4 regions of the Terribacillus sp. 7520-G genome follow, and region 2 is predicted to be linked to each of the others. Evidence: riboswitches for the same ligand, from Rfam matches in the RefSeq annotation. Region 2 holds a riboswitch; each other region holds the start of a gene.
What was found. A riboswitch is a leader RNA that binds a small molecule or an ion and turns the genes downstream of it on or off. The one in region 2 is predicted to bind S-adenosylmethionine.
Positions count from the first base shown of each region.

Region 1: linked by a shared signal. The riboswitch ahead of metK (methionine adenosyltransferase) and the one ahead of CHH53_RS11605 (homoserine dehydrogenase) in region 2 are both predicted to bind S-adenosylmethionine.
Region 3: linked by a shared signal. The riboswitch ahead of ssuE (NADPH-dependent FMN reductase) and the one ahead of CHH53_RS11605 (homoserine dehydrogenase) in region 2 are both predicted to bind S-adenosylmethionine.
Region 4: linked by a shared signal. The riboswitch ahead of CHH53_RS15395 (iron-containing alcohol dehydrogenase family protein) and the one ahead of CHH53_RS11605 (homoserine dehydrogenase) in region 2 are both predicted to bind S-adenosylmethionine.

Region 1 is NZ_NQFP01000024.1:128,113-131,511, reverse strand. It holds gene asnB (asparagine synthase (glutamine-hydrolyzing)) at 1-748, opposite strand, end outside; gene metK (methionine adenosyltransferase) at 882-2,081, opposite strand; SAM riboswitch class I at 2,262-2,366, opposite strand; gene pckA (phosphoenolpyruvate carboxykinase (ATP)) at 2,556-3,399, shown strand, end outside.
Region 2 is NZ_NQFP01000030.1:46,994-50,392, reverse strand. It holds gene CHH53_RS11610 (GNAT family N-acetyltransferase) at 1-50, shown strand, start outside; gene CHH53_RS11605 (homoserine dehydrogenase) at 124-1,251, opposite strand; SAM riboswitch class I at 1,336-1,432, opposite strand; gene CHH53_RS11600 (ThiF family adenylyltransferase) at 1,504-2,514, opposite strand; gene CHH53_RS11595 (thiazole synthase) at 2,514-3,278, opposite strand; gene thiS (sulfur carrier protein ThiS) at 3,282-3,399, opposite strand, start outside.
Region 3 is NZ_NQFP01000007.1:134,134-137,532, forward strand. It holds gene murD (UDP-N-acetylmuramoyl-L-alanine--D-glutamate ligase) at 1-548, shown strand, start outside; gene spoVE (stage V sporulation protein E) at 578-1,723, shown strand; SAM riboswitch class I at 1,869-1,975, shown strand; gene ssuE (NADPH-dependent FMN reductase) at 2,067-2,618, shown strand; gene CHH53_RS02905 (MFS transporter) at 2,631-3,399, shown strand, end outside.
Region 4 is NZ_NQFP01000046.1:14,093-17,491, forward strand. It holds gene CHH53_RS15390 (carbon-nitrogen family hydrolase) at 1-237, opposite strand, end outside; gene CHH53_RS15395 (iron-containing alcohol dehydrogenase family protein) at 234-1,328, opposite strand; SAM riboswitch class I at 1,407-1,509, opposite strand; gene CHH53_RS15400 (pyridoxal phosphate-dependent aminotransferase) at 1,617-2,795, shown strand; gene CHH53_RS15405 (MBL fold metallo-hydrolase) at 2,830-3,399, opposite strand, start outside.

The sequences.
Region 1 (3,399 bases), on a different contig from region 2:
TGACGGAATCATACAGCACGTCCTGGATTCGTTTGATCCAAGCTTGCTTGTCCATGATTTTTGGCGAGAATGTCGCATGCCAGTAGCGATGGAATTCGATTGGTTCACCTTCACGTTTTACAAAGTAATGACCAGGCTCAACCTTCTTGATACCTTCTGTCATGGAGAAAGGATCGGGTACATATTGGTAGCTCAGATATTGCTGCAGAGATTCCGTATCCACAGTGTCTGATTCTTCCAGCAGCGTGATGCTCTTCTTCTCGGAAGCAAAAAAGATTTCCTCGTCCGTTTCTTTATAGAAGAGCGGTTTAATGCCGAAAGGATCACGAGCTCCGTAGAATATCTTCTTTTGTTTATCCCAGATCAAAATGCTGAACATACCGCGAAGCTCCTTGAATGCTTCCTCTCCGTATGTATGGTACATCGCTGCGATGACCTCGGTATCGGATTCTGTCTTGAACTCGGAGCCTTTTTTCAGCAGGTCTTCACGGAGCTCTACATAGTTATAGATTTCCCCGTTGAAAACCATCCAGATGTTCTCATCGTCATAGCTTAGCGGCTGAACCCCAGCTTCGATGTCGATGATGCTCAAACGGCGAAAACCAAATGAAACATGTTCGTCATGGTAATATCCCTCATCATCCGGACCGCGGTGCGTGATGATGTTGTTCTGTTGTTTGAATTTATCCTTATCAGCTTGCGTTAGTTGTTTTACGTTTTTTCTGATGACGCCAATCAAACCACACATTTACTTATTAGCCTCTCTTTCATTACTTCTAGCCATTAATTATAGCACAAAACAATTCGGTTCTTGAAGGAAGATTATGGGCGGCTGCTAAAAAAAAGCAAGAGCGAAAGTGTCGCTCTTGCTTTTGCATGATTTATGCGAATGTATAGCTTTCCAGCTGTGCAGCTCTGTCTGTCTGCTCCCAAGGGAAGTTTTTATCCGTACGTCCGAAATGACCGTATGCAGCTGTATCTTTATAGATCGGCTGACGCAGGTTCAGCATCTTGATGATGCCGGCAGGACGGAGGTCGAATAACTCGCGTACTGCTTTGACCAATGCTTCCTCGGATTGTTTGCCTGTTCCGAAAGTATCGATGCTGATGGAAACGGGCTCGGCAACACCGATCGCATACGCAAGCTGTACTTCACATTTCTCCGCAAGACCTGCAGCGACGATGTTTTTCGCAACATAGCGCGCTGCATATGCACCGGAACGGTCCACTTTCGTGGCATCTTTCCCGCTGAATGCCCCGCCGCCATGGCGTGCATAGCCTCCGTACGTATCAACGATGATCTTACGGCCAGTCAAACCGGCATCACCTTGAGGACCGCCGATGACGAAACGGCCAGTCGGGTTGATGATATATTTCGTGTCCTCATCCAGCAATTCCGCTGGGACAACCGGCTTGATCACAAGCTCTTTCAAGTCAGCATGGATCTGCGCTTGCTCCACTTCCGGATGATGCTGGGTGGAGATGACAATCGTATCGATCCGTACTGGTCGATCGTTCTCATCATATTCCACAGTCACCTGCGTTTTCCCGTCCGGGCGCAAGTAGCTCACGACCTCATCCTTCCGTATCTTCGCCAATTGCTTGGAAAGACGGTGCGCCAATGAAATCGGCAGCGGCATGAACTCCGGTGTTTCATTGCTGGCATAGCCGAACATCAATCCTTGGTCACCGGCACCGATGGCATCGATTTCTTCATCTGTCATCATGCCTTCACGGGCTTCGAGTGCTTGATCGACACCGCCTGCGATATCGGGCGATTGTTCATCGATTGCTGTCAGCACTGCACATGTATCAGCATCAAAGCCATATTTTGCACGTGTATAACCGATTTCCTTGATGGTTTTACGCACGATGCTTTGGATATCTACATAAGCGCTTGTCGTGATTTCTCCAGCTACCAGAACAAGGCCAGTTGTAACTGTCGTTTCACAAGCGACACGGGCATTCGGGTCCTTGGATAGGATTTCATCTAATATAGCATCCGAGATCTGGTCACAGATTTTATCCGGGTGGCCTTCTGTAACGGATTCTGAGGTAAATAATCGACGATTAGCAGTCATTCTGCCAAATCCCCCTTCAACTACGATTAATACGGAAGTTTTACTCTTTCCAAGTATGTTATTAAGAAACTTGATAATGGGTGAAGGTGAAAGAACACTACGTTAGTATTGCTCTTTTTCTATTATTAAGCCGTTACATGAAAAAAACCTTCCTCATAACAGAAGGCTGGCTTATTCCCTCTCTTATCGTTCAAGGTATCCCTTGCTCAGGTTGAGCACCATTTCACAAATGTGACGGTTGCCGGGTTTCTTAGGGCCTGTCCCTCCGCCTACTCTGAATAAGAGTGTTTTCCGTTCGGAACTATGTTATCGGAACAGCCTCCAGAAGTCAACCAAATCCTGCAATAACCGACAAAAACAATCGGAATTATCTGCCGGCTATTTTTAAGTTGGTGATTGCAAATGAAAATAGTATGTATTAATATTTTAATGTGTTATACTAATTAAAAATCACTACAAAAAGGCGGGATCCATATGCGAATGATGCATGCAGTGACAGCTTTAAAGGAATTGCGCAATCAACCCAATGTGAAAAGAAACCTATCCGCGGCTCAATTGACCGAGGCGGCATTGTCCCGCCAAGAGGCACGCCTGACAGAAACAGGTGCCCTGCGGGCGGCGACCGGCAAATATACCGGCCGTTCCCCAAAAGATAAATTCATTGTCAAGGATGAACTTTCCGAGAACAAAGTCGACTGGGGCAACGTGAATCAGCCGATAAGTGAAGAGACGTTCGAGCATTTGTTGGGGAAAGTCGTCGATTATTTGCAGGCACAGGAAGAAGTATTCTCTTTCCAAGGTTTTGCGGGAGCCGATGAACGCTATCATCTGCCGATACAGGTCATCAATGAATATGCATGGCATAACTTGTTCGCCCATCAGCTGTTCATCCGCCCGACTGACGAGGAGCTGGCATCCCATAAGCCTTCCTTCACTGTCATTTCTGCTCCAGGCGTAAAAGCAGATCCGCTTGTCGATGGCACGAATTCCGAAGCCTTCGTGATCGTATCCTTCAAGCAGCGTGTCATTGTCATCGGCGGAACGGAATATGCCGGCGAAATGAAGAAATCGATTTTCTCCGTGATGAATTTCCTGCTTCCGCAGCAGGAAATCCTGCCGATGCACTGCTCTGCGAATGTAGGTGCAGATGGCGATACCGCCCTTTTCTTCGGTCTATCCGGTACTGGTAAAACAACGCTTTCTGCCGATCCGGACCGGCCTTTGATCGGGGATGATGAACACGGATGGTCACCAGATGGCATCTTCAATATCGAAGGCGGCTGCTACGCCAAGTGCATCAATCTTTCCGCTGAGAAGG
Region 2 (3,399 bases):
AAAATGGCATCCAGTGCAGGGATATGATTCGTTTTTCATATGAGCTTTAAATTTGAGTGTCCACACTATGATAAACAATCGCTTCATCGATTTCCTTGCGTAATAAAGGGCAAGCGCAGAAGATCAAGCCTCCGCCTTAGCTGGTGCCCTGGAAGCAACCCGATAAAAGTGTCCATTGGATTCTACGCTTTCTGCGTGTATAGAAACAGTCTCACCAGTCGGTAAATGGACGAAAGGTACTTTCTCTTTTTTCTCGGTAAATCGGATTTCCCGTTTTACAACGACCTCTTTTCGCTTATGGACGAGATTAGCCAAATCCTCGACAATGGCGCTTGCTGTCGGCAAGGCACCAGCACCCGGACCCTGGAGCTTCAGCTTGCCAACCAGGTCACCTTCGATACACACGGCATTATCCACTCCATCGACACTGTACAGCGGATGATCTGCAGATAATATCACCGGTTCGACAGAGGCTGTGACTTCCCCTCCTGCATTTTCAAGCGTTGCAACATGCTTTATTTTCCAGCCTCTTCCTGCTGCCTCCTGGATATCCTGCGCGGAAACGGACCGGATTCCCCTGCGCGTCACTTTTTCCCAATCCGGCTGGGCCTCGAATAATAAATCACTCAGGACCATCAGTTTATAAAAAGCATCCCAGCCATCCACATCGTTGGCTGGATCCGCCTCTGCAAATCCGGCTTCCTGCGCAAGCCGCAGTGCATCTTCAAATATCAATCCTTTATCGGCCATTTCAGTCAGGATGAAATTGGAGGTGCCATTCAATATCGCCTCCACTTTGACAACACGATTGATATGCAGGAGCTGCTTCAGTGTGCCGATTACCGGGACACCGCCTGCCACTGCTGCTTCATATTCCAGCCTGACACCTTTTTGCTTTGCCAATCGCTTTAGTTCTGCCCCGCGGGATGCAATCAGCTCTTTATTCGCCGTGATGATATGACAGCCGCGATGGATTGCCTCACTCAGATAGCTGAAGGCAGGCTCGATGCCCACACTCGCTTCGATGATTACATCGAGCTTTTCGATTGCAAAAAGCTCCGCTGCTTCGTCGGTGAGAAGTGCATCCGTGACTTGCCCTGCATACTTCTGTTTATCGCGCACCAATACACCCGCCACCTGTACTTCTTTCCCGAATATCGTCTGCAGATTCTCCTGATGGGAGCGGATTGTCCTCCCCACTGCGCTGCCTACGGTACCATAACCTATCAATCCAATTTTAACTGCTGTCATCCTTGCTGCCTCCTTCGAGTGATTTTACGCATAAAAAAAGCCTCCCTGAGAGGACAGGGAGACGAATGAACCGCACTGTGTCTTCTCTCATCTGCAGGAATTAGCACCTATACAAGTCTAAGATTAACTTGCAGGTTGCCGGGCATCATCGGGCCAGTCCCTCCGCCACTCTTGATAAGAGTTTTGTATTCGTTTGTTATGAAGGAGTTTAGCATGAATAAGATACATCGTCAACTGAAAATTCACACAATATCAGCCGACCAGACTGTCATAAAGGGAACGCGCCCGGGCGATATCATTTACGCCATGAACGATTGCCCGCCCATCGGCAAATAACACAATCCGATGGCCTTTGTAGTGCAAGGCGAGCAAATGTTCATTGGCAGTGACATGATCGACCGCAGAAGCCCATTCCTCTGACAAAGCCGGCAGATCCAGTGATTTCTTGGCACCAGGCCGGATATGGACAGCTTCCCTGCCGCATAATACATCCATCCTCGTCTGTCTGGCACCGTCCAGAAAGGGCAGTGTGGCATTTGTGCTGCAGCTGGGACAGCTTGAATCCCTCAGCCCCCGTACGTCCACTCTCGAGTAATCACCCGTCCAAATATCAAACGCAGATAATTCCGGCGTTACTTTTTGACCGGATAGAAGCCGCAATGCCTGTGTCACCTGCATGGACGCCACCCATTGGACAATGGGACTGATGATTCCTGCCGTATCACATGTTTCACTTTGCTCAGGAAGCTGCTCGAGGAGACAATGCAAACATGGGGAAGCTTTGTCTCCCAGCACCGGATATGTCACACCATAGCTTCCGACACAAGCTCCGTATAAGAAAGGGATATCATGCTTCAGCGCTGCATCATTTACAATCAGCCGGGTCTCAAAATTGTCTGCAGCATCCAGAATCACATCCGCACCTTCCATCAGCTGCTCGATATTATGATGATCGACATTTTCGATTACTGGTTTTACCGTTACATGCTGATTGATAGCCTTTAGTCGTTTCGCTGCTGCTGCTGCTTTTGGCAAATAGGCAGCAGCATCTTCTTCCGTATACAGCTGCTGGCGCTGAAGATTATGAAGCTCGACATAATCCCGATCAATGAGCACCAGCTCCCCGATGCCTGCCCGCACTAGCATTTCTGCTGAAGCAGAGCCCAATGCGCCCATGCCGATCAACACGATTCTACCGTTCTCGACCCGTGCCTGCCCTTCCTTGCCGATAAACAATTCCTGCTTCCGATAACGATCCCGCATCAGGTAAACAATCCTTCACTCGGGCTGCTGGCTGCAGCATAGTCCTTCTCCGGGATTCTGCCTGCTTCGAACCCCATTCTGCCCGCTTCGATTGCCAGCTTCATTGCACGCGCCATCTTCACAGGGTCCCGGGCACCGGAAACTGCTGTATTCAGCAAGACACCATCAGCCCCGAGCTCCATGGCATAAGCAGCATCCTTCGGAGAACCAATGCCCGCATCGACAATCACTGGTACGCTGCTCTGTTCCACGATCATACGAAGATTGAAGGGATTGATGATACCTTTTCCCGAACCAATCGGCGATGCACCCGGCATGATGGCATGCACCCCCAAATCGATGAGCCGCTTGGCCAGCACAACATCATCCGACGTGTAAGGAAGGACAATGAAACCCTCCTCCAACAACATTTCAGCTGCCCGCAGCGTTTCGACTGGATCAGGAAGCAACGTCCTATCACAGCCGATCACCTCCACCTTCACCATATCGCATAAGCCGGAGGCCTTCGCCAGCCTGGCGATACGGACAGCCTCCTCTGCCGTTTTGGCACCTGCCGTATTCGGCAGCAAGGTATACCGTTTCAAATCAAGCTGCTCAAGGAAATTCGGCTGGGACGGCTCGAAAATATCCATCCGGCGTACCGCAAATGTCAGTATCTCCGCCTTTGAAACATCGACAGCCTCTTTTTGAACCTCGAATGACGGGTATTTACCTGTCCCCAGCAGCAAACGGGAAGCAAATGTCTTATCTGCGATTTGTAACATCGTTCATCCTCCTCCGACAAAATGAATCAATTCGACTTTATCGCCATCTCTTATAGGCTGATCTGCATAGGCAGATTTATCGATGATTTCGTTGTTCAGTTCGACAATCACAATCCTATTC
Region 3 (3,399 bases), on a different contig from region 2:
CAATCAAGGACATTCTCCTTGTCGGCGGCCATCAGCTGGAAAACATCCTCGCTGCTGTTGCCGCTGCCAAGCTGGCAGGGGCGACCAATGAAGGCATCCAGCAAGTATTGAAGACATTCTCAGGCGTCGAACATCGTCTGCAGTATATCAAACATATCAATGGCCGGGCATTCTATAATGATTCCAAGGCCACCAATATCCTGGCAACATCCAAGGCATTATCTTCTTTCGACCAGCCTACCATCCTGCTTGCAGGCGGCTTGGATCGCGGTAATACATTTGAAACACTCGTTCCTTTCATGGAACATGTCAAGGCGTTGATCGTGTTCGGTGAAACGGCTGAAAAACTGCGGGAGACTGCCTATATGGCTGGCATCGAACTTATCGAACACGCCAAGGATGTCAAAGAGGCAGCTTCCATCGCCTATCGCATTTCGGAAAGCGGCGATGTCATCCTGCTGTCGCCGGCTTGTGCAAGCTGGGATCAGTACCGGACATTCGAAGAAAGAGGAGACATGTTTGTTGAAGCGGTGCATACATTAGAGTAGGGGCTTGTCCTGCTCAGCCGCTTCGCTGCATGCGGACCCCCAATTCCAATCCAAGGAAATGGGGTTTTTCTTTGCGTAAATCTAATCTTCCGAAGACGGACTGGCTATTGCTCTCATCCATAGGGGGCTTGCTGACAATCGGCATCATCATGGTATACAGTGCTTCTGCGATATGGGCGGAGTATAAATTCGACGATGGCTTCTTTTTTGCGAAACGGCAGCTGCTGTTTGCCGGGGTGGGGCTGGGAGCGATGCTCATCATATCCAGGGTGCATTATGAAAATTGGCGGAAATATGCCAAGATACTCCTGCTGATTTGCTTCATTTTACTTATCGCCGTCCTCATTCCCGGTATCGGAATGGTTCGGGGCGGTGCGCGGAGCTGGATCGGTGTAGGGGCCTTCAGCATCCAGCCTTCGGAATTCACCAAGCTGGGTTTGATCATCTATTTGGCCGTCTATCTGTCGGCTAAACAGAAATATATAACTTCCCTGAAGGAAGGGTTCCTGCCATCACTCCTGCTCGTCTTTACGGCATTCGGAATGATCATGCTCCAGCCGGATCTTGGAACTGGCGTTGTCCTTGTGCTTACATGCATGGTGATGATTCTGGTCAGCGGAGCGAGGATCACTCACTTTGTCGGACTGGGCATATTGGGCTTGGCTGCATTTGCTGCGCTGATTTTGTCAGCGCCGTATCGCATCCAGCGCATCACCGCATTCCTCGATCCATGGCAAGATCCTTTGGGTGAAGGATTTCAGATCATCCAGTCCCTATATGCAATCGGTCCAGGAGGCTTGATGGGGCTTGGGCTAGGGAATAGCCTGCAGAAATTTTTCTATCTGCCGGAGCCGCAAACGGATTTCATCTTTGCTATTTTAGCAGAGGAGCTAGGCTTCATAGGCGGTGCTGGCGTCATGCTGCTTTTCCTGCTGTTTTTATGGCGCGGCATCCAAGTTGCACTCCGGGCCCCGGATGGTTTCAGCAGCTTGCTGGCATTGGGCATCACCGGGATGATAGCCATTCAATGCATGATCAATATCAGTGTGGTCATTGGTTTGATACCGGTTACTGGCATTACGCTTCCGTTTTTGAGCTATGGGGGATCGTCGCTGACACTTACCTTGAGTTCCGTCGGCATTCTATTGAATGTCAGCAGGTATAGCAGACTCTAAAAGTCAGTATGGGCAACACGGATCAGGATGGAAGGGATATGAACAGAACAAACGAAATGACAAAAGTACTATATTGGAAATTTTCGCACAATTAGCATTGACTTTTTTGAGCGGTGCACGTATCATTGAAGACAATTTCATACAGTTCTTATCAAGAGAAGCCGAGGGACTGGCCCGATGAAGCTTCAGCAACCTCTGACGATGTCAGAAAGGTGCTAAATCCAGCAAGATTAAATTCTTGGAAGATAAGAGTGCGGGCGATTATATCACGCTCTCTTTTCTTCGGAAAAGGGAGCTTTTTTTCGTTTAGTCACTCTACCACGGAAAAAGGAGAAATGACAAATTGACTGACATTATTATTCTCTCAGGAAGTCCATCCAAACATTCGCGGTCGCAGCTGGCAGCAAAGTATGCCGGCAAGCAGGCAAAAGAGCAAGGTTATTCCGTAAGCGAGATTTGTGTTACCGATTTTGAGCCGGAGGATCTTCTGTATGCGAAATTCGACAGTCCGGCAATCTCGGCGGCAAGCCAGGCAGTCAGAAACGCGAAAGGATTGATTATTGCCTCCCCTGTTTACAAAGCAGCCTATACAGGCATATTGAAGGCTCTACTTGATTTATTCCCGCAGGACGCATTCAGGAATAAGCCAGTGCTTCCGATCATGACAGGCGGCAGCCCGGCACATCTGCTCGCGATAGATTATGCATTAAAGCCGCTTATCGCCAATCTTAAGGGTGAAGCATTGCAGGGTGTGTATCTATGCGATCATCACATCAACAAGGAGAACCCGGAGAATCCGATTGCAGATGAAGAAACCGGTGAAAGGCTCAGAACACAGACGAATCAGCTGGCTGAGGCGATCCGCCGCACTCATGCTGCTGCGGCTGTAAAGTGAGGGAGGAGAATGATGAGCGCACCATTAGCTAAGAGAACACTGTTTGGGATGCCTGTTCAAGTCATTGGCGGTTTGCTTGCCATTTTATTATTCATGACCGGTGATGGTATCGAGCAAGCATTTTTGTCTAAGTATGTGGTCGATATCGGCTTCACTGCCAATCAGTCAGCGATCATGTTCAGCGCTTATGGGATTGTGCTTACTTTCGCTTCCTGGCTTGCCGGTGTGCTTGGGGAGGTCATCGGACCGCGCAAGACGATGCTGATCGGGCTGTTCACATGGGTGGTTTTCGAAATCGGTTTTCTGTATCTCGGTCTTTATTTAGAAAGCTTTTCGATGATGGTGCTCATGTACGGCCTCCGCGGTTTCGGCTATCCGCTGTTTGCCTTTGCTTTCATCGTGTGGATTGCCTACCGTACCGAGAAGCAAAAGCTGGCAACGGCAATGGGCTGGTTTTTCTTTATGTTCGCGGGCGGAATAGGGTTTCTTGGCTCCTATTATCCAAGTGTCCTCCTTCCTTTCATCGGGGAAATGGCCACGCTGTGGAGCTCGCTTATCTGGATCATCCTGGGGGGGATTCTGGGAATTGCCTTGGTGGATGATAAAGATCGGGAAGGGTTTAGGATCCAGGATCAGCTTAAAGAAAATAAATGGGCCGAAGCGCTGAAGGGGATCACGATCCTATGGGAAAGCCCGCGGGTTGCTGCCGGCGGTCTGCTCCGGACAATCAATACAGCTGGATGGTACGGATTTGTCGTTGTCATGCCTGGATTCTTCACCA
Region 4 (3,399 bases), on a different contig from region 2:
AGCGACGATATATACCTGATGGGCCTTGGCCAGCCTGCTGATGAACCGCTTCGTCGTTTCTCCCTCATCATCGCTGATGGCATCAAGCCTTGTCAGATCATAACCAGTGGTCCAAAGCTCGGGCAGCACAATGACATCAGCATTTTCCTGTGCCTCATTTATCAATGCTTCCATTTTTCCATAATTGGCTTCTGGATCGCCAAAAATGATATCATGCTGAATCAATGCAAGCTTCATTGTGTCACTCCCTGATTTGCCGCAACGAATGTTTCTACACGGTGCATTGCCTCCACTACTCGATCCGAAGAGGAAACATGCATGAAATGAATCGATTCCCCTGGAGCTACTGCGCCGTCTGCGGTGATTTTCATTGCTCTATCAAGATCCCCTTTCACGCCAAGCTCTTTCAATACGGTAGGTAGGCCGAGCTTACGGTAGAATGGCAGCAAAGTGAGAATCTCGTCAAATTTCCCCTCCAACGCAAGCTGGATAAGAATGCCGTAAGCCACTTTATTCCCATGCAGCTGCTCATGTGTTTCTGGCAATCTGGTCAATCCGTTGTGAATGGAATGAGCACCGGCGATACGGCCGTACTCGTCCCCGAATCCGCCTACCATACCGCCTGCCATGATGATGGTTTCCGCAACTCTGAGGAATGAACTGTCTGCTCGCTTATCCTGTAAAGAACAAATCGCTGCATCACCTTCAGCAATAAGGATATCACGGCATAATTTGGCAGCATTGCGAGCGATTTGGACAGCTAGCGGCTGATCGGTCATATTTTCGGTCAGCACATCTGCCTCATACCATTTTGCCAATGTATCGCCAATGCCGGCAATCAGATAAGGTGCTGGTGTCGTGAGCAGCAGCCTTGGCTCGACCAGGAGCATGAATGTGCTGCGAGGGAAGATTGTATATTCGACAAAATTGCCTGCCTCATCATAGAAGACGCTAAGGGAAGCCCATGGGGAGCAGTTGGATATGATTGTAGGGATCAATATGACGGGAAGCCCTGCCTCATCAGCAGCGGCTTTGGCGGTATCCAACACTTTTCCGCCGCCTACGCCGATTATGAATTGAGCAGCTTCTCCTGTTGCGATATTTGCTAATCTAGCTGCTTCCGCATGTGTGCATTGACCATTATAGGCAACACGTTTAACCGGCAGATCGATGTGGTCCAGGAATGGAGAAGCGGCTTTCCAGGATGCATCACCGTGAATAAGCAAGCCGTTTGTCCAATTCAATCCTGCAAGCCTTGCGGGAAGGCTGTCCAATATATTTTCTTCGCACGCATAATAGTTTGGTGCACCTTTAATGTTGATCGTCATGCTGTCACCTCATTGATTTTTTATACAAAAAAACTCTTCCAAGCGAAATTGGAAGAGGGAAAGGCCAACGCATCCGTCCCCTTATCCCTCAGCATTTGCTGTTGGAATTAGCACCGTGTGCATTACGCACCGGTTGCCGGGCTTCATCGGGCCAAGTCCCTCCGCCTTCTCTTGATAAGAGTGAGTGAATCATGTATGATTTGTTCATTATTACATTGTATTTCCAAGACTGTCAAGATTGTCAATAGTCAGAATGGATGGATGCAAGGTGACAGGAGAGTGAGTCAAATGGATTTTCCGTTTTCAGATGCGCTGAAACGATTGCCGGAACAGTTTTTTGCCGGCTTGGTACACAAGGTGGGTTTGCTGGAGCAACAGGGGCACGATATCATCAAGCTCGGGCAGGGGAACCCTGATTTGCCGACACCGCAGCATATCGTAGATAAATTGAAAGAAGCCTCTGATAATCCGGCTTATCATAAATATTCACCATTCAGAGGCTTTGATTTTCTTAAACAGGCAGTCTGTGACTTTTATGACCGGGAATACGGCGTGAAACTAGATCCCGAAACAGAAGTGGCCATCATGTTCGGCTCTAAGACAGGTTTGGTGGAGATCAGTCAATGTCTTTTGAATCCGGGTGATTTGGCATTGCTTCCGGATCCGGGGTATCCCGATTATATGTCCGGAATCGAACTTGCACAAGCACGGACATCGCTCATGCCATTGACTGCTGAGAATGGATTCCTGCCTGAGTATGATGCTATTTCTGCGGGTGATCTGGAAGAAGCAAAGCTAATGTTCCTGAATTATCCGAACAACCCGACTGCTGCTACAGCAGATCGGGAGTTCTTCGATAAAACAGTGGAACTGGCAAAGGAACATAAAATTTGTGTCCTGCATGATTTCGCTTATGGTGCACTTGGGTTTGATGGAGAAAAACCGCAGAGCTTCCTGCAATCCGAGGGCAGCAAGGAAGTCGGCATCGAGATGTACACCTTATCCAAAACCTATAATATGGCAGGCTGGCGCATCGCTTTTGCTGTCGGCAATGCTTCCGTGATAGAAAGCCTGAATTTGATTCAAGATCATCTTTATGTGAGCTTGTTCGGAGCCATGCAGGAAGCGGCAGCGTATGCCCTGACGTCAGATCAAACCTGTGTGGAAGAGCTGATTCACACATATGAAGCCAGAAGGGATGCCTTTATCGGCCATTTGCGTGCAATCGGCTGGGATGTACCTGAACCAAAGGGGACTTTCTTTGTTTGGCTGCCTGTTCCGAACGGATTCACATCGGAGGAATTTGCGGATTTGCTGCTTGAAAAGGCCCATGTGGCGGTTGCTCCCGGCAATGGTTTCGGGAAGCATGGTGAAGGATACGTTCGAGCCGGTCTATTGGATACGGAAGAAAGATTGCTGGAGGCTGCAAAGCGAATCGAAAGGCTCGGCATCTTCTCGAAGGCATAGAAAAGAGCCAGTCAAGGGGACTGGCTCTTCTTGGTCAGTTGGTGACTGCACAGCGGTTAGGACCGGATTCGATGTCTGCTGCCTCTGTTTCATCTATGGTTGTGTTTCCTTGATTCGCTTCCCGGATCAGCTGATAGCTATTGGGCTGACGCGCAGGGATGCTGTTTAAAACGGAAGCAGTGAACTCGCTCGAATCTTTCATCTGCAGATGAGGGTTCTTTCGGTATAGATCTTCCATTCGTGCTTGTACCGTTCCATCTGGTCCGATTTCCGAAAGCTCCGAGAAATGGGCAGGCAGGACGATCAAGTCCAGCGACAATAATGGATATTTTTCATATAAGGTGCTGTACAAATCTTGTACCCATTGTTCTGCCTGACCTGCCAGATCCGGGCGTCCGATCGACTCGGTAAAGAGCGTATCCCCGGATAACAGGTATGTGTCATCAACGACAAAACTGATGCTTCCCTCTGTATGACCTGGTGAGGCAACACAGCGAATGCCTTCCTCGGGCTTGCCCAAGGGTATTTTGGTCCCATCTTGTAACGGGGAAAAGCTGAACTTTGCTTCTTTTCCATCATTGGCAGGGAACCAATAGGTCGCCCC